3 regions of the Bacillus infantis NRRL B-14911 genome follow, and region 1 is predicted to be linked to each of the others. Evidence: riboswitches for the same ligand, from Rfam matches in the RefSeq annotation. Region 1 holds a riboswitch; each other region holds the start of a gene.

The links. A riboswitch is a leader RNA that binds a small molecule or an ion and turns the genes downstream of it on or off. The one in region 1 is predicted to bind thiamine pyrophosphate.
Region 2: another riboswitch for thiamine pyrophosphate. It lies ahead of N288_RS07640 (ABC transporter substrate-binding protein); the one in region 1 lies ahead of thiC (phosphomethylpyrimidine synthase ThiC).
Region 3: another riboswitch for thiamine pyrophosphate. It lies ahead of thiT (energy-coupled thiamine transporter ThiT); the one in region 1 lies ahead of thiC (phosphomethylpyrimidine synthase ThiC).

The regions. Positions count from the first base shown of each region.
Region 1 is NC_022524.1:1,208,654-1,216,060, reverse strand. Features, by position in the region: gene N288_RS06325 (hypothetical protein) at 72-266, shown strand; gene thiC (phosphomethylpyrimidine synthase ThiC) at 489-2,252, opposite strand; TPP riboswitch at 2,305-2,405, opposite strand; TPP riboswitch at 2,624-2,739, opposite strand; gene N288_RS06315 (LysE family transporter) at 2,919-3,551, shown strand; gene N288_RS06310 (ABC transporter permease) at 3,824-5,077, opposite strand; gene N288_RS06305 (ABC transporter ATP-binding protein) at 5,070-5,969, opposite strand; gene N288_RS06300 (YhzD family protein) at 6,110-6,295, shown strand; gene N288_RS06295 (enoyl-CoA hydratase) at 6,453-7,244, opposite strand; gene N288_RS06290 (long-chain fatty acid--CoA ligase) at 7,384-7,407, opposite strand, start outside.
Region 2 is NC_022524.1:1,486,139-1,493,545, reverse strand. Features, by position in the region: gene N288_RS07655 (NAD-dependent deacylase) at 208-930, opposite strand; gene N288_RS07650 (YkvA family protein) at 1,037-1,483, shown strand; gene N288_RS07645 (cell wall hydrolase) at 1,506-2,144, opposite strand; TPP riboswitch at 2,381-2,489, shown strand; gene N288_RS07640 (ABC transporter substrate-binding protein) at 2,652-3,650, shown strand; gene N288_RS07635 (thiamine-binding protein) at 3,662-3,952, shown strand; gene N288_RS07630 (ABC transporter permease) at 3,949-4,713, shown strand; gene N288_RS07625 (ABC transporter ATP-binding protein) at 4,710-5,456, shown strand; gene N288_RS07620 (TatD family hydrolase) at 5,453-6,223, shown strand; gene N288_RS07615 (hypothetical protein) at 6,399-7,157, shown strand.
Region 3 is NC_022524.1:2,377,323-2,384,729, reverse strand. Features, by position in the region: gene N288_RS11900 (glycosyltransferase family 2 protein) at 1-616, shown strand, start outside; gene N288_RS11895 (GtrA family protein) at 570-992, shown strand; gene N288_RS11890 (HAD hydrolase-like protein) at 1,091-1,768, shown strand; gene N288_RS11885 (NUDIX hydrolase) at 1,787-2,242, shown strand; gene dnaN (DNA polymerase III subunit beta) at 2,285-3,463, shown strand; gene N288_RS11875 (helix-turn-helix transcriptional regulator) at 3,620-3,856, opposite strand; gene N288_RS11870 (hypothetical protein) at 3,968-4,213, opposite strand; gene N288_RS11865 (hypothetical protein) at 4,433-4,672, shown strand; TPP riboswitch at 4,749-4,847, shown strand; gene thiT (energy-coupled thiamine transporter ThiT) at 4,919-5,521, shown strand; gene N288_RS11855 (ABC transporter ATP-binding protein) at 5,739-6,845, shown strand; gene N288_RS11850 (ABC transporter permease) at 6,835-7,407, shown strand, end outside.

The DNA.
Region 1 (7,407 bases):
AGTTATCAGGCTTTGAACCTTTTGCATCTTCGGAGAGTATAAGAAGCAAATAACATTAGGAGTGATTACCCTTGTATAAAAATCCTCAATCGGCACTTATTAGACTCAAATATATTTCTGCCGGCCTGTTTCTTTTGTTCATCATCATTTCGGCTCTGACAGGAAGCTGGAAGTTCACGGCTGCTGCTGCATGGAGCATCGGCATTGTTTATCTGCCTACTTACGGCAGCATACAAAGGCAAATGGAAAAACAGTCCAGCGAATAGACAAAGGCCTGCCGGGATATCCTGGCAAGCCTTTGTCTTATTCAATAGTGGACCGATTCGCTCTTGCGGCATTTTGTGCAGGTCCTGTATCCATCTGCCTCATAATAGATATGGGAGCAGCTTCTCTGTATCTCTGAAATTTGCTTTTCCAGCCCCCGGATCTTTTGCTGCATATTGAGGATCTGCTCTTCCATTTTCCAAACTTCAGTATTTCTTCTATGTTCAATAGATGGATGAGCCACGGCTGGCAAACTCCCCGGCTTTTTGCTCCATTGTATCCTCAATTGCCTCTGAAACGGTTTTCCCCTGACCTTTGGCCATCTGGCGGATATCCTTGGAAATGCGCATAGAACAAAATTTAGGGCCGCACATAGAACAGAAATGGGCGGTTTTTGCCCCCTCGGCCGGCAGGGTTTCATCATGGTATGCCCGCGCCCGTTCAGGATCCAGGGATAAATTGAACTGGTCGTTCCACCTGAAATCGAACCTGGCCTTTGACAATGCATCGTCCCGAACCTGGGCACCGGGATGGCCTTTGGCTAGATCTGCGGCATGAGCTGCAATTTTATAAGCAATGACCCCTTCCCTGACATCGTTTTTATCCGGAAGCCCAAGATGCTCCTTTGGCGTTACATAGCAAAGCATACTAGTGCCAAACCATCCGATCATCGCTGCTCCTATTGCGGATGTAATATGATCATATCCCGGGGCTATATCTGTCGTCAGTGGGCCAAGCGTATAAAATGGCGCCTCCTTGCAAATTTCCATCTGCTTATCTACATTTTCTTTGATCTTATGCATCGGAACATGCCCCGGCCCCTCGATCATCACCTGGACATCATGCTTCCAGGCTATTTCAGTTAACTCTCCGAGCGTTTCTAGCTCCGCAAATTGAGCCTCATCATTCGCATCTGCTATAGAACCCGGACGCAGCCCATCTCCGAGAGAGATGGAAATATCGTAAGCTTTTAAAATTTCACAGATTTCCTCAAAATGCGTATACAGGAAATTCTCTTTATGATGCTGGAGGCACCATTGGGCCATGATCGACCCTCCCCTGGATACAATACCTGTCGTCCTTTCGGCAGTCAGCTGAATATAGCGGAGCAGCACCCCTGCATGGATTGTAAAATAATCCACTCCCTGTTCAGCCTGCTCTATCAAGGTATCCCTGTATATGTCCCAGGTCAGATCCCCGGCAATCCCCTTCACCTTTTCAAGTGCCTGATAAATCGGTACAGTCCCAACAGGAACTGGAGAATTGCGGATGACCCATTCACGGGTTTCATGGATGTTCTTCCCGGTCGAAAGATCCATAATCGTATCTGCCCCCCAGTGCACTGCCCAGGTCATTTTTTCCACTTCTTCCGCGATGGAGGAAGAAACAGCCGAATTGCCGATATTCGCATTGACCTTCACATGAAAATGGCGGCCGATGATCATCGGTTCCGCCTCCGGGTGATTGATATTGGCAGGAATGATCGCCCTTCCGCTTGCCACCTCGCTCCTGACGAATTCAGGATCCAGATTTTCCCTGATGGCGATGAACTCCATTTCAGGTGTAATGATCCCTTTCCGGGCATAATGCAGCTGAGTCACATTCCTGCCCTCTTTTGCCTTGAGAGGGAAGGGGGCTTTATTCGGGAAAATGTCTGCATAAGAAACTTCGGTCCCGGCCCGAAGCCCGTTATCCTCCGGCTTCTGCACTCTGCCTTGATAAGCTTCCGCATCCTTCCGCTCCTCAATCCAGCCTTCCCTTACCCGGGGCAAACCTTTCGTTATATCTATCTCAAAATCAGGATCAGAATAAGGGCCGCTCGTGTCATATACACAAACAGGCGGATTGTCCTCTGTTCCAATAGCAGTCCTCGAGCTTTCCTGGATTATTTCCCTGACCGGGACCTTTATATCGTCCCTGATGCCGTTTACATATACTTTCCGGCTTCCTGAAAAAAACAGTCTATTCATTTGATATAAATCTTTCATACTTCTTCCTCCTCCATCTTTGTGCCTCAGGGCAGTTTTTTACGGAGGAAGCAGGCCATGCCGGCTGCTTCCCTACGCTGACATTAATCAGATCAGGTTCCAAGGGTTTAGGATTTTCCTTTCTCAGCCTGTAAAGCTCCCCCAGCAGTGAATAAAATCTAATAGAAACTTTCTTGCATTTTTCAAAATAAAAACATCAAGTTATCTGCACACTATTTTTTCATGCGTTTATTTTTTCACAGCAAAAACCCCCCTTGCATATTGCACCGGGGGCATGCCAGGCCAAAAAATGGCATACAGCTGCCGCATCTTTCTTCTGCAGAAGCTAAAAAGCGGACTCCTGCAAAAGGAGTCCGCGTATGTATGACAAATAAAAGCCATCTACACTTCCCTCCGCTGGTACGAACCAGATCAGGTATAAAAGGGTCAAAGACTAAAAACGGGTCTTACTCTCAGCCGGCCTCTACCGGCACCCCCAGTGCCAAAATATGCTATTTTCATAAGCTACTATACCATATGCCGACCAGGAAGAGAACAGACTAATTTCATATTATTCCAAAAACACAAAGCTGGAGATTTTAAGATTTGCGGTCCTACCCTCTGTGTTTGCTGCATAAAATTGTACTAGTCCTTCCGGGCTAATCCTTGAATAGGCGAGTGATATCATTGAGCATTGGAATATACATCAGCTATATCGTTTTAGGACTTTCACTGGCGGCGCCGATCGGCCCTGTCAATGCTGTCAGGCTGGAAAAGGGGCTGAAAAACGGATTTTGGCACGCATGGATTGTCGGCGCGGGATCGATGATCGCTGACGGGGTTTATATGCTGATCGTCTATCTCGGACTCGTGCAATTCCTTGACTCCCCTATGATTCAAACCTTCCTGTGGCTGTTCGGCGGTTTTATTCTTCTTTATTCCGGAATCGAAGGCATGATGAATGCCAATAAAATATCTGTCACTTACATACGGAGCAAAGAATCGCTGTTCAAATGCTTTTTCACCGGATTCATCATGTCGGTTTCAAGCCCGCTGTCGATTTTGTTTTGGCTGGGGATTTACGGATCGGTTTTGGCCAAAACTGCGTCCTCCTTTGGGACAGGCCAGCTTCTTGTCTACAGCCTCATGATTTTTATCGGACTGGGCCTTTGGGACATTTTTGTGGCAGGCCTGACGAGCGGATTCAGGCGGTTCCTGACCTCAAAAGCGATCATCATCATCAGCATGCTTTCCGGACTGTCGCTTATTCTTTTCGGAATCTATTTTGGATATCAGGGGATTGCTTCTTTGTTTGGATAAAAAAACAGACAAACCTGATATAAATCGGGTTTGTCTGCAGTCATTATTTTTTAGAACATTGGAACAGCGGCATTAAGTATTTAAGCCTGTTGATTGGAGTGCAAGGCACGCAGACTCCTGCGGGAGATAGCGGCAAGGCTGAGACCCCGCAAGAGCTTGCTCTGAGGAGGCTCAGCGTCGCCCCGCGGAAAGCGGAGTGCCTGGAACGCAAATCAACAGCCCCATTTATAGGCGGAAATTATTCATTAAGCTTGCCAGGGCTGATTGACCGCCTATTTATTTTTAGACAGCTGCAAAGCTTTTTTTATATCCTTGAAGGAATTGGATTTTCCGTACATGAGCACTCCGCCCTTGTATACCCTTGCTCCAAATATTGAGAGCAGCAGGATGGACACAACCAGGATCCCAATCCCCGCTATCGGCTCCCAGACCGGCAGGGTGAGCATTCCTACTCTCATGAACATCAGCATCGGGGTAAAGAACGGGATATAGGAGCTGATGGTCACAAATGCTTTTTCCGGCTGTGACAGCCCGATGATCGCGATCATAAAGCCGGCTACAACGAGCATGGTCATCGGCATGATCATCTGCTGGACATCCTCGATCCTGCTGACAAGCGAGCCCAGGAAAGCTGCAAGTGTGGCATACAGGAGATAGCCGAGAATAAAGAACACTACAGCATACATGATAGTGGCTGCCGGAATATCGCCGAATCCGAAGAATTCAAAGAAGCCTCCCTGCATCGACTCAAGATTCCGCTTGACGAAAAAGTAGCCTACCAGCAGCAGCACCGACAGCTGCGTCAGGCTAAGCAAGGCGATCCCGAGAATTTTGGCGAACATCTGCTTGATGGGTGAAACGCTTGAAATCAGGATTTCCATCACACGCGAAGATTTTTCCGTAGCTACTTCCATCGCAATCATGCTTGAATACATGATGACAGCAAAATAGATGATGAACAGCAGCACATAAACAAGGCCCCTTGCCTGTGTCAGCTCTTCTTCTGTTTTGGCATTCTCCTCCAGCGCATCCCTTTGGAACTGGACAGGCTCATAGAGACTGGCAAGCTCAGCATCAGAAAGATTGATTTTTGAGGCTGCGATCCCGGTCTTTACCTGCTGAAGGGCTCCCTCCAACTCACCTGATACCGATGTATCCGCCAGGCTGAGGGATTTGTATTCGGCAGCAGGAAGCTCTTCGGAATCGGCTGAGAGAGTAAGCAGCCCTGCATAATCGCCATCCTTCACTTTTGCCTCGCCATCGTCTGCCGAACCGCTGAACTCTTCAAGCTTCAGGGTGCTGCCTGCTGTATTCAGCTGCTGCTGGAGAGGATTCAGGAGATTGCCTGTTTCATCGATTACAGCCACCTTTACCTCATCATCTCCACTGTCGAACGTTTCAATGATCTGCTGCATATTTGTAAGGCCGATGATCAGCAGCAGCGTGACAATCGTTGTAATAATGAATGATTTCGTCTTCAGTTTGCTCCAGTATGTGTGGAATAGGATAATCCAGAAATTATTCATAAGAAGCACCCACCTTTTCTATGAAAATATCGTTCAGCGAAGGCTCCTCAAGAACAAACTTCCTGACAAATCCCCTGCCGGCAATTTCTTTTAAAATTGCCTCCGCAGCCTTTTCCCCTTCAATCTGCAGATGCACGCCCTCCGCAGTCTGCTTTACCTTTTCCACTCCAGGGAATCCGCTTAAGAAATCCAGTTTGAAGTCCGCATGGATCACAAGGTTCTTCCGCCCGAACGCCCTTTTAATTTCCTTAAGTGCTCCGTGGACAACAGGGCGTCCCTTATGCATGATGCATAAATGCTCGCACATTTCCTCCACATGCTCCATCCGGTGGCTGGAAAACACAATGGTCGTGCCTTTCTCCTTTAGTTCAAGCACAGCGCTTTTCAATAGCTCGACATTTACCGGATCCAATCCGCTGAAAGGCTCATCAAGGATTAATAGCTTGGGTTTATGTATAACGCTGGCAATAAACTGGATCTTCTGCTGATTCCCCTTGGAAAGTTCCTCCACCTTTTTGTTTGCGTATTCCGGCACCTTGAACCTATTAAGCCAATAGTCCAGCTCTTTCAGAATATCCGGCTTCTTCATCCCTCTCAGCCTTGCCAGGTATACAACCTGATCCCTGACCTTCAGCTTCGGATAAAGGCCGCGCTCTTCCGGGAGATAGCCTATGATTGGGCTTGTCGAGTAATCAATTGTGTTCCCGTCCCAGGAAATGCGCCCGCTTGTCGGCTCCAGCAGGCCGAGCACCATCCGGAATGTTGTTGTTTTACCTGCACCATTTGCCCCCAGAAATCCGAACATTTCCTTTTCCGGGATGGTCAGGGACAGATCATCCACCGCCGTGAACTTTCCAAATCTTTTTGTCACATGTTCAAGCTCAAGTACCATCGTAACTCCTCCTTCTCTATACCTTATACGATTCAGCCTTAAAAAAGGTTCAAAATACAGGAAAAATCTCTTTGCAGAAAAACAGAAATTATGCAAGAATAATAGTAACTATCAGAATTTTTAATAAAAGGAGAAGACATATGAAAACCTATAAACTCACAGCCTTCGAAAATGATGGAGAAAAAATCCTTGATGAAAGCTTCCAGGCCGGCAGCGACGACGAAGCGAAAGAAATCGGCGGAAACCTCCTAAACGAAAAAGGACTCAGCGGCAAAACCCACCGCTGCACCTCCCCGCTTGGGAAACTGTTATTATTTCATCCATAGGAAGCGGAAGGTACTTGACCAGGTTAAGGAACCCAGGCTAAAGGCGCCTGCGGCACATCAAAATAATAAGAGCCGGACGAAAGGAGCATCCCCTTTTGTCCGGCTCTTATTTTTAGGAACCTGAACAGTTTTATTAATTCCAGAATCAGACTGCAGCTTATTTTCCTTTAAATACCGGCTTTCTTTTTTCTATGAAAGCTTTAATGCCTTCCTGATGATCTTCTGTGCTGCGCATTTTGTATTGTCCATGTTTTTCAAGCTCAAGCATTTTAAGAAGCTGCGGCCGATTTTTTTCTGCGAGGATCTTTTTGGTCTTGATCATGGCAGACACGGGCTTTGAAAGCCAATTTTCAATTTTTGCGTTAAGGGCTTCTTCAATATTGCCAACAGCAATTTCATGGATGAGGCCATTCTGAAAGGCCTCTTCGGCCGGCATTGCTTTTCCTTCCCAGATCAGATGCTTTGCTTTATCCTCACCAAGCTTGCGCTCAAGGAAGAAATGCGAGCCTCCATCAGGAATCAGCCCGATGCCGATAAAGTTCATGGCAAGCTTGCTTGATTTGTCGGCCAATATATAGTCTGTAGCCAGCGCCAGGCTGAATCCAAGCCCGGCGGCTGCCCCAGTCACAGAGCTGATTGTCAGCTTCGGCATGGTATAGAGTGTGATGACAAGATCGCTGATGCAGTCCATCACTGTGTAGAAATCGCTTTCATTTGTGGACGAAAGCATCGTTTTAATATCGCCGCCGGAGGAAAAGGCTCTTCCGCTTCCTTTAAGCACGACGATGTCGACATTTTCATCTGTACTGATCTGCTTCAGGTTTGCAGCCAGTCCTCTGATCATTTCCTCATCCAGTGCGTTCAGGGATTCCGGCCTGTTCATCTCAACCACTGCCACCCTGTTTTTGATGGATACCTTCACAGTTTCTGTATTGCATTCTATTGCCATATCCGCAGCCTCCTTGGTCATAGTTATCTCTATTATAAAGATAGGCGGAACCATTATAAAGTTTTTATCGAATAATTTGAAATATTGTCATATTTAGCCGTAAGAAAAGGCAGAGGTGGTTCACTCTGCCTTGCTTCCTCTAATTTGCGGCCAGCTGCTGCTG
Region 2 (7,407 bases), 280 kb from region 1:
CGGGAGCTCATATACTTCATATTATCTGCCCTTCTTGCAAATTTATCCTTTGCTGCAAAGTCAGCTCATTAAGTATTCACTCCAAAGAAAACTTGTATATACATGGTGTTTACGTTTTCATTATATCTTGTATATACATGACAGTCAATCATTTATTATACTAGAAAAATTTTAAAATAAAAAAAGCCTCCAATGTAATGGGAGGCTTCACATTTTTCCTATTTCTGCATCAAGCTCTTTCAGCAATTCTCCAGCTTTTTCTCCGTTAATGACTTTGTCCGCGTAAAGGTCCAAATCAGTAGGATCCATATTAATGATAACCAGTTTTGCACCACACTGCTTGGCAATGAGCGGAAACTGATTGGCAGGAGTGACAGAGAGGGATGAGCCAAGGACAATGAAAAGATCAGCTTTCTCTGACTCTGCAGCAGCAAAATCAATAGCTTCCTCGGGGAGCATCTCCCCAAAAAGGACGATGGACGGCCGCAAAATCCCCCCGCAATCACTGCACCGGAAATGCTCATCTATGTATTCATCATTCGGAAATATTTTCCCGCATGTCTGGCAATGGACCTGCTGCAGTGTACCATGCAGTTCAGCCACATTTCTGCTTCCTGCCGCCTGATGAAAACCGTCTACATTCTGTGTAATGATGCTTTGGACAATTCCCCTCCTTTCCCAGTCTGCCAATATATAATGCCCTGCATGGGGACTGCATTCCTTCAGCCCCATAACTCTGCGGCGATAAAATTCAATGAATTCGCTGACATGATGGTTGAGAGCTTCTGTACTGGCAATTTTCCCATAATCCACTGTATTCGTTAACCCGCTTCCTGCAGACCGGAAATCAGGCAGCCCGCTTTCTGTTGACATGCCTGCACCAGTCAATATAACCGTATAGCTTGACTCTTTCAGCCACTCTAAAAGCATAAGGACACCTCGCTTTTTTCTCTATTATAAACTTTTCCGGGGTTCAACCATCCGAAAATGGGATAAAAGTATAAAAAAGAATCTTTTAACCGGAAGGATGTTATATATGAAGACTTTCAAAAAGGAAGATTACGAAAAGGAGTATAAAAAATATGAGAGCCGCGCTGCAAAATACTTAAATGATCCGGGCAAAACAAGCGGGCTTCTTTCCAAAGCAAGCAAAAAAGCCGATTCCAGGAAAAATTCCCTATCTGAAGTATGGGACAAGCTTCAGCTCCTGTTTGAACTCATTAAAGCCTACTCAAAGGGACAGTATAGGGACATTTCTGCAAAAACAGCTGTTACGGTCATTGCTGGCATTCTCTATTTTGTGTCTCCCCTGGATCTTGTCCCCGACTTTCTTGCCGGAATCGGCATATTGGATGATGCCGCAATCATCGGCTTTATCATCAAGCAAATCGCCAATGAGCTTGAAAGATTTAAGCTATGGAGAGAAACACAGCCAGACAATATTATAGATATGGAAGAAGACAGCAAAAAAACTCTTGTATAGCAACAAGAGTTTTTTCTTTATTCTATTTCGCAAACCGGTGGTTGCCGATTTCTTTTGTAACGGCCCTTGTGCGGAGCCATTTGCTGTTAGTCTGGTCAGGATTAAAGAAAAACAGGGACTCACCGTCTTTTCTTTCTTCAGTCAATGCCTCCTGGACTGCTTTCTGTGAATCCTTCCCTGCCGGTTTATTGATCATCCCATTGTCCACAGGCTCAAATTGCCTGTCTTCGTAAATAACTTCTTTGACTGTGTCCGGAAATTTTTCGTCCTTCATTCTATTGAGGACCACTTCAGCCACAGCGACTTTTCCGGCATGCGGCTCACCTTTTGCCTCCGCATGCACAAGCCTTGCCAAAAGATCTTTTTCTCCTTTAGATAAGCTGACCTTTTGTTCTGTTATCCGCTTCTTTTTCTTTGGAGCAGACGGAATGATGAGCTTATCTCCGGCAAATATCTTTTCATCCTTTTTATAATTAGCCTTCTGTATATCCTCTGCAGCCACACCAAATTGCCTGCTGAGCTTCGAAAGGCTATCCTCTTCTTTTACAGTATATATATCGACATTATCAATCGTCTTGGCAAATGCTTGTTTTCCGGGATTTTGGACAATCTGGAATGAGATCAGCATGAATGCAGCAATCATTAAGGCAAGATATTTCATGTCTTCTCCTCCATTCAATCTTTTTTCAACATTCCTTACCCTATCACAGATAAAGATTCAGTTCCAAACTTAATTCTTTCCATGGCAGCACAGGGATATATAGGGATAACTCCGAATTTTCCGGAAGAAAGCTGTTTCAATGCCATTGCAGAGAATATCTGTTATAATGGACCATGATTCCCGGATGAATGCGGGAGCTCTGAACGGACCGGCTGCTTTATGCGGCTGTAAATAGGAGAGAATTGTGGGGGAACCGGGCACGGTTGAGACTTTATTTTTACAATAAAGGACCCTTTGAACCTGATCTGGAGAGATGCCAGCGTAGGAAACATATTCTTAATTGATGAATGTTTTTTATTGCGCACGGGTTCTGAAATCCGGGCGCTTTTTTGTTTGCATCGGGATATAAAGGAACAGCACCTCCGCCCGCGGTTGTCCAGAATTAGTTTATGCCATTAACCGGCGGTCTTTTTGGAATAATATCAGAAACAGCATGGAGGATTGATCATGAAGAAATGGCTCAGCGCATTGTGCACTGTCTGCCTGCTTGCCGGCTGCACCGGAGGACAGACTGGTCAGGAAGAAAGACAAGCTGATAAAGGGCAGGACCTGGAAAAGATAACGGTTGTCCTTGACTGGACACCAAATACTAATCACACTGGACTTTACGCTGCCAAAGCAAAGAATTTTTTCAAAGAAAATGGCCTTGATGCAGAAATCATCATGCCTGGTGACGCTGGAGCAGACCAGCTGGTTGCTTCCGGTAAGGCCGACTTTGGCGTCAGCTATCAGGAAAGTATTACACAGGCACGGGTTCAGGGTGTCCCGCTTGTGTCGGTAGCCGCCGTCATACAGCATAATACGTCCGGCTTTGCTTCTCCTGCAGCAAAAAATATCGACTCGCCAAAGGATTTTGCCGGGAAAAAATATGGAGGCTGGGGATCGCCTGTTGAGGAATCTGTTATCGCCTCATTAATGAAGCAGGAAAATGCAGATGTCTCTGATGTTTCCTTTGTTAACATGGGGGATGCCGATTTCTTTACAGCTGTTAAAAGGGATATCGATTTTGCCTGGATTTATTATGGGTGGACTGGCGTCGAGGCGGAGCTTCGCGGAGAAGATCTGAATATGGTCTACCTTACCGACTATTCCGATAAACTCGATTATTATACACCTGTTCTGGCTACAAATGAGAAAATGATCAAAAATAGTCCTGATACTGTCAGAGCCTTTGTAAAAGCAGCATCACAGGGCTATCAGTTTGCAATCAAGAATCCGGAAGAAGCTGCTGATATCCTGCTTGAGGCTGCACCTGATTTAGACGCCGAGCTGGTCAAGAAAAGCCAGGAATGGCTGTCTCCAAAATATCAGGATGATGCAGAACAATGGGGAGAACAGAGTATAGAGGTTTGGGAAAACTATGCCCAATGGATGTATGAAAATAAACTGCTGGACAGCGAGCTGGACGCTGAAAAAGCTTTTACCAATGAATTTTTGCCAGAATAGGAGGAACCATAATGGCCAGTACACTGATCAGCATTCAGATTATACCTAAAACAAAAAACGGGGAAGATGTTATTCCATATGTAGATGAAGCAATTAAAATCATTGCAGAATCCGGAGTGAAATACGAGGTCCATCCACTGGAGACAACGATGGAAGGCGAGCTTGAAGAGCTATTCCGGATCATCGCAAGGATGAATGAAAGAATGATTGCAATGGGAAGCAAAAATGTGATTTCTCAAGTCAAAATTCTGTTTCAGCCTGATGGGATCACGATGGATGACCTGACGGATAAATACAAATGAAGAAAGTGGCTGTAAAAGGATGGAAGCCGGCAGCGGTTCTCCTCCTTTTGTTCATTCTCTGGGAAGCAGCAGTAAGGCTGGCAGAAGTCCCTGCCTGGCTCCTGCCGCCGCCCTCTGACATCATGGCTGAATCTGTGGAAAGCTGGGCCCGTTTTTCCGGCCACCTGGCGTCAACTGTGCTATTATCACTGGCCGGCTTTGCACTGGGGACTGTTTTCGGGCTCACCGCGGCCATCATCCTTCACCGTCTGCCGGCTGTAAGGGAATCTGTTTACCCGCTGCTGATACTATCCCAGAATGTCCCTGTCATCGTCCTTGCCCCTCTCCTTGTCATCTGGTTCGGGTTTGGGCTGCTGCCGAAATTTATTGTCATTATTCTTGTCTGTTTTTTTCCAATCACTGTGGCAGCTTTGGACGGTTTCAGGCAGGTTCCAGCCGAGCTTAAGCATTATATGGCCATGTCAGGAGCCACCAAAAGGCAGCTGTTCTGGAAGCTGGAATGGCCCGGCTCCCTGCCCTCGCTATTTTCAGGGCTGAAAATCTCGGCCACCTACAGTGTTATGGGCGCTGTCATCTCAGAATGGCTCGGTTCGGAAAAAGGGATAGGCGTTTTTATGACTCTCGCCTCCTCCTCCTTCCGGACAGACCGTGTTTTTGTAGCCATATTTGCCATTATGATACTAAGCCTGATTTTCTTCGGAGCAATCCTTTTGGCAGAGAGCCTGCTTTTAAAATGGAATAAAAAGGAGCAGATAAAATGAATCTCCTGCACCTGGATAATATATCAAAATCTTTTGGGGAACAGATGGTCCTTAATAACTTAAGCCTTGAAGTTAATGAAGGTGAATTCGTCTCCCTTCTCGGGCCTTCGGGAAGCGGAAAAAGCACCATTTTCAATCTGATTGGGGGACTGCTTCTACCCGATGAAGGAAGCATCCAGATGAACGGCCAATCGATCAATGGCCAAAAAGGTTTCATGAGTTATATGCCGCAGACCCCTTCCCTTCTTCCGTGGAGGACAGTTTTGCAAAATGTCCTTCTGGGACAGGAACTGACAGGCAGAACAGATAAGGAAAAAGCCATGGAAATGATACATAAAGCAGGGCTCGGGCAGTATGCGCATGCCTATCCGCATGAATTATCCGGCGGAATGAAGCAGCGCGCTTCCTTCATCAGGGCGCTGCTCAGCCCGCAGGAGCTTCTTTGCCTGGATGAGCCCTTTTCAGCGCTGGATGAACTGACGCGGCTTGATATGCAGAAGTGGCTCCTGACCATTTGGGAAGAGCAGCGGCCGGCCATCATCTTTATCACTCATAATATAGAAGAAGCTCTTTTTCTGTCAGATCGCATCATCGTCTTATCAGAAAAGCCGGCCCATACAGCAGCGGAATTTACGGTGCCTTTTTCCCGGCCAAGAAGAGAAGAACTGTTCCTGGAAGAGGAATTTCTGGAATGGAAAAGAAAGGTCCATCATTCGCTGCGGCCAAAGAGGGAAAAAGGATGAACAAGATTATTGACAGCCATATCCACCTGGACCGCTATGCAGATCAGGATATTGCTAATATTTGCAGCATACAGGAGCTCGAATCACTCATAACTGTCTCGTGGGATCTCAGCTCCTGCAAAAAGAACCTGCTCCTTGCAGAGAGGTTTTCAAAGGTAAAGCCGGCTTTTGGGTACCATCCGGAACAGGTCCCCCCTCCTGAAGCAGAACTTGCTGATCTGATAGGCTGGATGGGGGATCATAAAGAAAATATGATAGCCATCGGAGAGGTCGGCCTTCCATACTATTTAAGACAAGAACAGGGTGCTTCCTTTATAGGCCTGGAACCTTATCTTGAAATACTGGAGCTGTTTGTCCAGAAAGCAAAGGAGTGGCAGCTCCCCGTCATCCTCCATAGCATCTATGAAGATGCAGAGATAGTATGCAGCCTGCTTGAAAAGTATTCTATTGAAAAAGCCCATTTTCATTGGTTCAAAGGCTCAGCTCTTACGGCTGAACGAATGGCCGCCAATGGCTATTTCATCTCAGTGACTCCTGATGTATTGTACGAAGGGGAAATTCAATCTCTGGTAAAAGACTATCCAATCAGGCAGGTGATGGCAGAAACAGACGGTCCCTGGCCATTCGAAGGGCCTTTCAATAAACAAATGACTTCACCACTCATGATCCATCGTTCAGCAGCTAAAATCGCTGAAATCAAAAAAATGGCATTGCCGGAGGTATATACGCTCCTGCTGACTAATACCAGGGATTTTTATAGAATATGAGAAGCACTCTGTTTACGCAGGGTGCTTTTTGTTGGTAAAACAGGAATGGGATATTAAAAGACACATCTGATCTCTTTAGTAGTATAGAACCATTTTTCCTTTAATAAATTTTCCCCATATCTCCAAATGGAAATATAAGGTACAGTAAAAGAAAAACTTATTGGAGGACTGCTGAATGAAAAAATATGGTCTGATTCTGCTTATCATCCTGTTTTCTTTTTCCACCTCTGCTTTTGCCCAGCCGGAAACTGCCAGCCTGATTCCCTCTGAAGAACAATTTCTTAAGCTCGTAAAGAAGACAGAAGAGTATAAGGACTTTAAAGATGACTTTCTCTCAAACGATCCTTATATCCTGAATCCGCTTAAAGACGAAAAAGACCAGCAGTATGGCTGGATTGTCCAGTATGAGATTAAATATAAGGAAGAAGCTTCACTTGCCGCAGGCGGTGCAGCCACTGTCAGTTTCTCCTCCATCCTTACGTTTGCTTATGACAGCATCAATGATGATATGCAGGCTTATATTATCGACTATAGCAGCATTCTCAAAGATCAAGCTATCTATCTTGAAGAACTCTCCACCGGCACCACCACTGCAATTGATGTGTCTGAGACAGATTTATACGCAGAACTTGCCGTGCAGACGGAGGAAAAAGCAGAAAGCATGGTCAGTTCAGCGGGGCTGCAAAGCGGGAATCCTGCAGGTGAAGAAGGTGTGAACGGAAGCAACTATCTTTGCTGGCAATGTACAAGCTATACCAATGGGAGCGTTTCTCTTCCATGTGCCAATTTGGTCGGCAGCTACTGTTCATCGGGCTCACAATATTCAGTCGGCAGGCTGCTGTGCGCCGGCAAAACAATCATTGATTGCTATGTGCCCAAGGATAAGGTTTGTGTAAAAGGCGTCTGGAAAACCACCTGTCCGGCACCGGCTTAATTGATTATAAAGAAAGAAGGCTTGCCATCCGCGTTAAGTAGCAGTGGCTATATATGCCAGCAGATAAGAAAGTTGGGAAGATGAAGAGTCAGTAACCGGTGACAGAAATATAAGGGGAGTATTTACTGTTAAATTCAGATTAATAGTGTTTTTGGAGAAAATAAGGGAAGTTTCTCCCTCTATGCAAAGTAAAACTACCTGTTTTCACGTCCTTCAAGTCAAATAAGAGGAATTTATCCCTCTATTAAAG
Region 3 (7,407 bases), 1.2 Mb from region 1:
ACGGGCGACTGCCCAGGGTTTTTATAAACTGATGGCAAAGCTTGGCGCCAGCCTGGTCTATAATCATGCTGATTTCCGCCTCTTAAGCAGGCGCGCTGCCGAGGAGCTGGCACATTTTGGGGAGGCAAATATGTTCCTGAGAGGCATTATACCCCTGATCGGCTTCCGCTCAGACCAGGTCATGTATGAGCGGAAAGAGCGGATGGCCGGGGAGACGAAGTATCCGCTGAAAAAAATGCTATCCTTTGCCCTTGATGGATTGACTTCCTTTTCGGTGACACCGATCCGGCTCGTTTTAATGGCAGGTCTTGTATCTTCTGTAATCAGCATCCTTTTTGGGACTTATTTTCTTTTTCTAAAGTTTACCGGCAGCACTGAAGCCGGCTGGACATCTCTCATTTCATCCATCTGGCTCATAGGCGGAGTGCAGCTTACCGCAATAGGAATGATCGGGGAATATATAGGGAAGATCTACAAAGAAACTAAAAGGCGGCCAAAATTCATAGTCGAAATTGATACCTACACACTGCCTGCGTCACTTCAGCTGAAAAACAGGGAGATGGAGCAGGATGAAGGATTCAGCATCAAGTATCGCCAGCTTCCTGAAACCAACTGATACACTTGTCCGGTTCCTCCTTGTCGGCCTAATCAATACACTGATCGGGCTAGGCAGCATTTATATTCTACTGTTGGCAGGGACAGGGTACTGGTTCTCCACGCTCCTCGGAAATGCTGCTGGTGCTGTGACAAGCTATTTTCTTAATAAAGCTTATACATTTAAAAGCTCACAGCCTTTTATAAAAAGCGGTCTTCTCTTTGCGAGCCTTGCGGCAAGCTGCTATTTTATTTCCTACAGCCTATCAAAGAAGCTGGTATTGATTTTGGACAATCATCTGGCATTCTATCCAGAAACGGCGGCAGTCCTGTTGGGAACTGTATTATATACAGTGTTGAATTATTTGGGACAGAAATATATTGTATTTAAAAGGTAGGCAGCTTCCATTAATAAGCTGTCTATTTTTTTCACTTATATAACTCCCTGAATGTTTTGATAATTATGGTAATATTAAGTGAGGGAAAGGAGGAATACATGAAACCATATTCGCTTATTATTTTTGACCTTGATGGGACCCTTTCAGATCCATATCCGGGAATAGCACGCTCGATCAGGTATGCTTTAGAAAAGATGGGGCGGCCTGTTCCGCCCGTGGAGATTCTCAAACTTTTCATCGGCCCGCCTCTTCACCATTCCTTTCAGGAACATAGCCTTTTCAGCAGAGAGGAAGCAGACGAAGCGGTACAGTTTTACAGGGAGAGATACACAGAAAAAGGATTATATGAAAACGAATTATATCCCGGAATATCAGAATTGCTTTTATCATTAAAAGAAAAAGACTGCAAACTGTGCGTCGCCACCTCAAAGCCTATAGCGTTTGCTGAAAGAATTTTATCTCATTTTCAAATCTCACATATTTTTGATTACATAGAAGGTGCTTCGCTTGATGGCAGCTATTCGGATAAAAAGGATATCATATCATCCGTGCTTCTGCATTTCAGGGAATATGAAAAGAAAAATATTTTAATGATTGGTGACCGGAAATATGATGTGATCGGCGCAAATCACTCAGGCATTGATTCAGCTGCTGTCCTTTACGGATATGGAACCGAGGATGAATTCTTTCAAACTGCTGATTCATCGCCGACTTATTTGATTCGGACGGTTGAAGAACTATATAGCAGCTTCGGTGTGAAAGAAAATTTAACATAAAGCAGAGGCGTGAAAGTGATGTTCATAGTAAATGTTGAAGGAGCAGTCCACAGAGGAGGTAAATGGCTGATCGGAAAAAGAAGCAGCCAGGAAAGCCATGCCGGGGGAATGCTGGCTCTGATCGGAGGCAAGGCGGAGAAGGAGGGTCATTCCACAGATGTTTTGGAAAGAACAGTAAAAAGAGAAATCCTGGAGGAAACAGGTGTACTGATTAAAGATGGAATGGAGTATGTATGCAGCAGTTCTTTCATTACGGATGACGGATATCATGTGATTGACATTGTTTTTCTGTGTGAATACCAAAGCGGTGAAGCCAGTCCAGTCTGTCCTGATGAAAACGAGGAAGTGATGTGGATGAGCATCAGAGAAATCCTTGAACAGCCGGATGCACCTGAATGGCTGACGCGGAGCATTACGGCTGCAGAAGATTTATTGCGGAAAAAAGAAATGTCTAAAAGAGGCAGGCGGATTTAGCAGTGAAAGAGAGCTATTCTCATATCAAAGGAGGTGGACCAGATGGAATTTAAAGTAAATGGTGAGAGTATTTTTGAAAGCATCAGTGAGGCGGCAAGAATCGCAGGGGGAAGCCATAGTGCTGCTGGCAAACTCGTTATGATAGAAGCACACAGCGGAGGCCTTTCTGTCTCTTCCGGAAACGGGGACCGCTCTGTGATCTTTGAGCACCCATTAATAAACTGCAGGGATTCTGGCCTGGATATATTGGAATATGGAAAGCTGGCAGCTGATGGAAGAATGCTTTCTGAAGTCATCAGGAAAATACCTGGCCGTTTAAGCATCAAAGCTTCCACTTCACATAAAATCCTGATTAATTCAATGGACAAGCAGATTTCCGCAGCGATTGCGGGTTTCCCGCTAGACCAGTTTCCTGATAGAGCACATGTAGAGTTTCCTTATATATATCCATTGGAAGCATCTGATCTTGCAGCAGGATTGAGGAATACAGCTGCATCTGCGGCCAAAACAAGCTCAAGGCCAATCCTGGAAGGCATCAATCTGGCATTTGATGAAAACGGGCTGACATTCACGGCGACAGATTCAAGCCGGCTTGCCATGTGGAAAGCTGACGGCTCTGCTGGGTTCAGCCAGTCATTTACTCTCCCGGCAAGAAATGCAGCAGAATTGCTCAAATTGATAGGCAAGTCACCAAGCGGAGAAGCAGCCATTTATATATCTGATTCACAGGCCGTATTCGCCACATCAACATTCCGTTTCTGCTCTTCGCTTTTGACCGGCAGATTTCCCTCTTCTGAGAAACTGAAGCCGGAAGGGTGCAAAACAGAGTTAGTCATCAATAGGAAGCACCTTCTTCAAGGTGTCAAGCGGACAATGATATTTGCTGGAGAAAAAAGAAGCTCTCTTGTTTCCATCCAAGCCAAGGATGAAAACTCCATCACTATATCTTCCCCAATGTCTGAAATGGGCATGATCGAGGAGGTGCAGGAATTGCAGAGCATCAGAGGAGAAACAGAAGCTTCAGCAGTAATAAATGGGAGTTATCTGGCGGATGCGCTGATAGGAACAGAGTCAGAATATATTAAAATAAGGCTTTATGGGACAATGAAGCCAATCCTGATCTCTTCCCCTGGGGAGGCAAACTATTTTCACCTTATTTCTCCTGTCAGGACTGCATCAGGGATGTTCCTTGGCAAGGGACAGGTTCAGAATCAAGATTAAAACTGAAAGGTGAGAAAATCAAATCTGAAGGGGATCTGAATACTAGTAGAATATTATTAACAGAGGGAAATCTGTTGCGCTGTATCAAGTAATCCAGCTGGAAAACGGCCAAAGCGGGGAGGGCTAAGCAGAGGTATTTCCTCCCATCCAGGCTTTTTAGCTGAAAGGAGGCATACCGCGGCCGATTTCCTTAATGATGCTGGTAATGGATTCAATATCCTGCGCTTCAAGTCCGAACGCATTTTTAATCTTTTTTTCTATATTGTCTGAAACATTGCGTTTCCCGATTTCAATCAAAGCAACCAGTGAAAAGCTGCAATTAATCATTTTGGCGAATTCACGCTGTGAAAGATTATAATTCTTTCTGATAAACTTAATGATTTCTTTATCCAAGGTTAAATCTCCTTTTTTCTTTTATTTTCATATTATAAAAGAAAGTGAAGAACATCACTAGTGAAATATAAAAATAAAAGAAGGAAGGAGAAGAAAAAAGCGGCTTTTGAGTTAAAGCGGCTGCTTGGCTGGCTGATCTGCGCGTGGTATCCGGCTATAGACAAACCACATGTTCAGAAACTCGACTTTGAGCTTCTCGCCGGGCTTCAATTTTTCAGTTTCATTGACCACAACAAGCTTCTGACCTTCCAATTCCACTGTTTTCTCATCCACTGCGTCAGCGATATAAACCTTGAAAATAACTTTATTGAACCAATATGGATTCAGCCTGCCTTTAATATCAAGGATATTCTTCATCTTAAAGCCTCCTTCCTGTATGCATGTAAATTCTTATTATTTGAAAATTTAAACAATTACAAGAATACTTCATATATTAATTGAATACCCGATTAGATCATATAAAAACCAGTAAAACTGATGAATTGAATAGAACATACGTTCTGTAATATACTAAAGTATGGACGGGAAACAACTTTTCCTGCCTGGAGCTTAATCTGTACTTAGAGGAAGGATCATATGAAAAAATGCCTTTATTGCCAGGCAGCGGGGGACCTGATCCCCCTCAAGGAGTGGAACAGGGACCGTACGATTTATTATTGCAGCAAGCATTATGAACAGGTGCTTAAGTTCCAGGAGAGAGAACAAAGGGAATTTGTCGACTATTTCAGACAGCACCCTAAGCTGCTGGAGTATCTCAGCAGCAAAAGTCTTGAACTTTATGAAAAGCTCGAAAAAGAGAAAGGAGGACCGGCATGACAAAACGATTTTCAGAATATGCTCTTTTCCTGCCTGATGGAATGAGATATAATGCATTATAGTATTAATTACATAACGTAACCACAAGGGGAGCTTAATGCTGAGAGTGAACTTTTGTTCTGACCCTTTGAACCTGTTAGATAATTCTAGCGCAGGGATGTGGATGGATGGGTGAAGGTATGCCCGCTTCCTGATCAGTTCTCCCTTGAGGTTTGCGTTAATTCGGACAAAAGGGGAGAATTTTTTATGAAAAAATTAGGGCTGGTTGCCTTGATTGAAGCATCTTTTTTTGCAGCATTCGCTGTTATTCTTGATCTGCTTCCTTCTATTAAACTAACGCCTGCAATATCCATTTCCATTGCAATGGTGCCCATCTTCATACTTTCATTGCGATGGGGCTGGAAAGCGGGCTTCATTTCCGGATTCTTATGGGGGATTCTCCAGATTGTCATGGGCGACGCCTGGATAGTGACGCCCCTGCAGACTTTCATTGAATACTTCGTTGCTTTCGCCTTTATTGGCTGTGCCGGCTTCTTAGCTCTTGCCCTCCAAAAAAGCCTTGCTGAAGGCAAGAAGGGTAAGGCTCTGGGATGGACAGCTGCAGCCATTTTCCTTGGCAGTGCGGGCAGATATTTCTGGCACTTTCTTGCAGGTATGATTTTCTTTGGAAGCTATGCACCTGAAGGGATGTCTCCTTTTGTATATTCTCTCATGATTAATGGGATAACGATGCTCGGGTCAGCTGTCTTATGTACAGCCGTATTGTGGCTCCTCCTTTCTGCAGCGCCGCGCCTGGTACAGAGGAAACAGGTATATTCCGCTGCGGAAGAGCATAAATTGGCGAACTGATAACCATGTGCACAAAGCAGTCCCTTCTGGCGAATCGGCCAGAAGCGACTGCTTTTGTTTTTAAAAAAGGGAAATTGAAGAGAATTGCTGAAAAATGCTTTCATTCGACAAATTTTGGTATATAATAAGTTACGCTATTATACTAAAGTGATAAACTGGCCTACAAGGCTTAACTTCTAGAGGTACATCGACTATTAATATAGTAAAGGAGATTGAAATGACAGATAAGTTTATTATCCGCTTTGAAGATGTTACAAAACAATATGACAATGACAGTCCGGTTCTGGACGCCGTCAGCTTTGATATAGAAAGGGGAAAGTTCTACACGCTCCTTGGTCCTTCAGGCTGCGGAAAAACGACGATCCTGCGCCTGATTGCGGGTTTCATCGAACCGACAGAAGGATCCATTTTCTTCAATGGACAAAAAATCAATAAAGTGCCTGCCAACAGGAGGCAGGTCAATACCGTGTTCCAGGACTATGCACTTTTCCCGCATTTGAATGTATTTGAAAACGTGGCATTCGGATTGCGCATCAAAAAAATGAAAAACCAGGAAATCAATGAGCAGGTGAAAGAGGCGCTCAAGTTTGTCAACCTGGAAGGATATGAACAGAGGGAAATCAAAGAGATGTCAGGAGGGCAGAGGCAGCGTGTCGCGATTGCGAGGGCAATTGTCAATAAACCGGAAGTCATCCTGCTGGATGAGCCCCTTTCTGCACTGGACCTGAAGCTGCGTACAGAAATGCAGTACGAGCTGCGGGAGCTTCAGAGAAGGCTTGGCATTACGTTTATATTTGTCACCCATGACCAGGAAGAGGCGCTTGCTCTTTCTGATGAAATCTTTGTGCTGAACAAAGGCCGGATTGAGCAGAGCGGAACGCCAACTGATATTTATGATGAGCCTGTCAACCGGTTTGTGGCCGACTTCATCGGTGAGTCCAACATCGTCGAAGGGACCATGCTAACCGATTATCAGGTTGAATTTGCAGGCAGGAAATTTGAATGTGTAGACGCCGGCTTCGATTTGAATGAAAGGGTTGAAGTGGTCATCAGGCCGGAGGATATGGAAATTACTCCGAGCGAGCAGGGCAAACTTCAGGTACGTGTAGATTCACAGCTATTCAGGGGAGTTCATTATGAAATTTCCTGCTTTGATAAAGATGGGAATGAATGGCTTGTCCATTCTACACGAAAGGCAAAAGTAGGGGATGAAATAGGCCTTCATTTTGATCCGGAAGCCATCCATGTCATGAGGCCGGGAGAATCTGAGGAAGAATTTGACCGCAGGCTGGAGGCTTATCAAGAGGAAAGCCATGAGAACTAATCAGACACGCAACCTGTATCTGATCCCATATTTGCTGTGGATCGTTTTATTTGTCGTGACCCCTTTGTTTTTGGTGCTGTATTATTCATTTTTTGATATAGAAGGGCAGTTCACATTCGGGAACTACCAGAAATTTTTCACGCCCGTTTACCTGAAAATGACTTTGAGCTCTTTCTGGTATGCGTTCCTGATCACTGCCTTTTCTTTACTGATTGCCTATCCGACTGCCTACCTGCTTACGAAGACCAGGCATAAGCAGCTCTGGCTTCTGATGATCATCATTCCTTCCTGGATCAATCTGCTGCTCAAGGCTTATGCTTTTCTCGGCATTTTTGGAACTTACGGGGCAGCCAACAGCTTCCTTGAGGTGATCGGAATAGGTTCAAGGCAGATTCTGTTTACCGATTTCAGTTTTGTTTTTGTATCGGTATACATCTTCCTGCCTTTTATGATTTTGCCGATTTTCAATTCGCTTAACGAATTGAATTCATCGCTCATCGATGCATCCAATGATTTGGGGGCATCACCCTGGACTACTTTTACACGGGTTATTTTCCCGCTG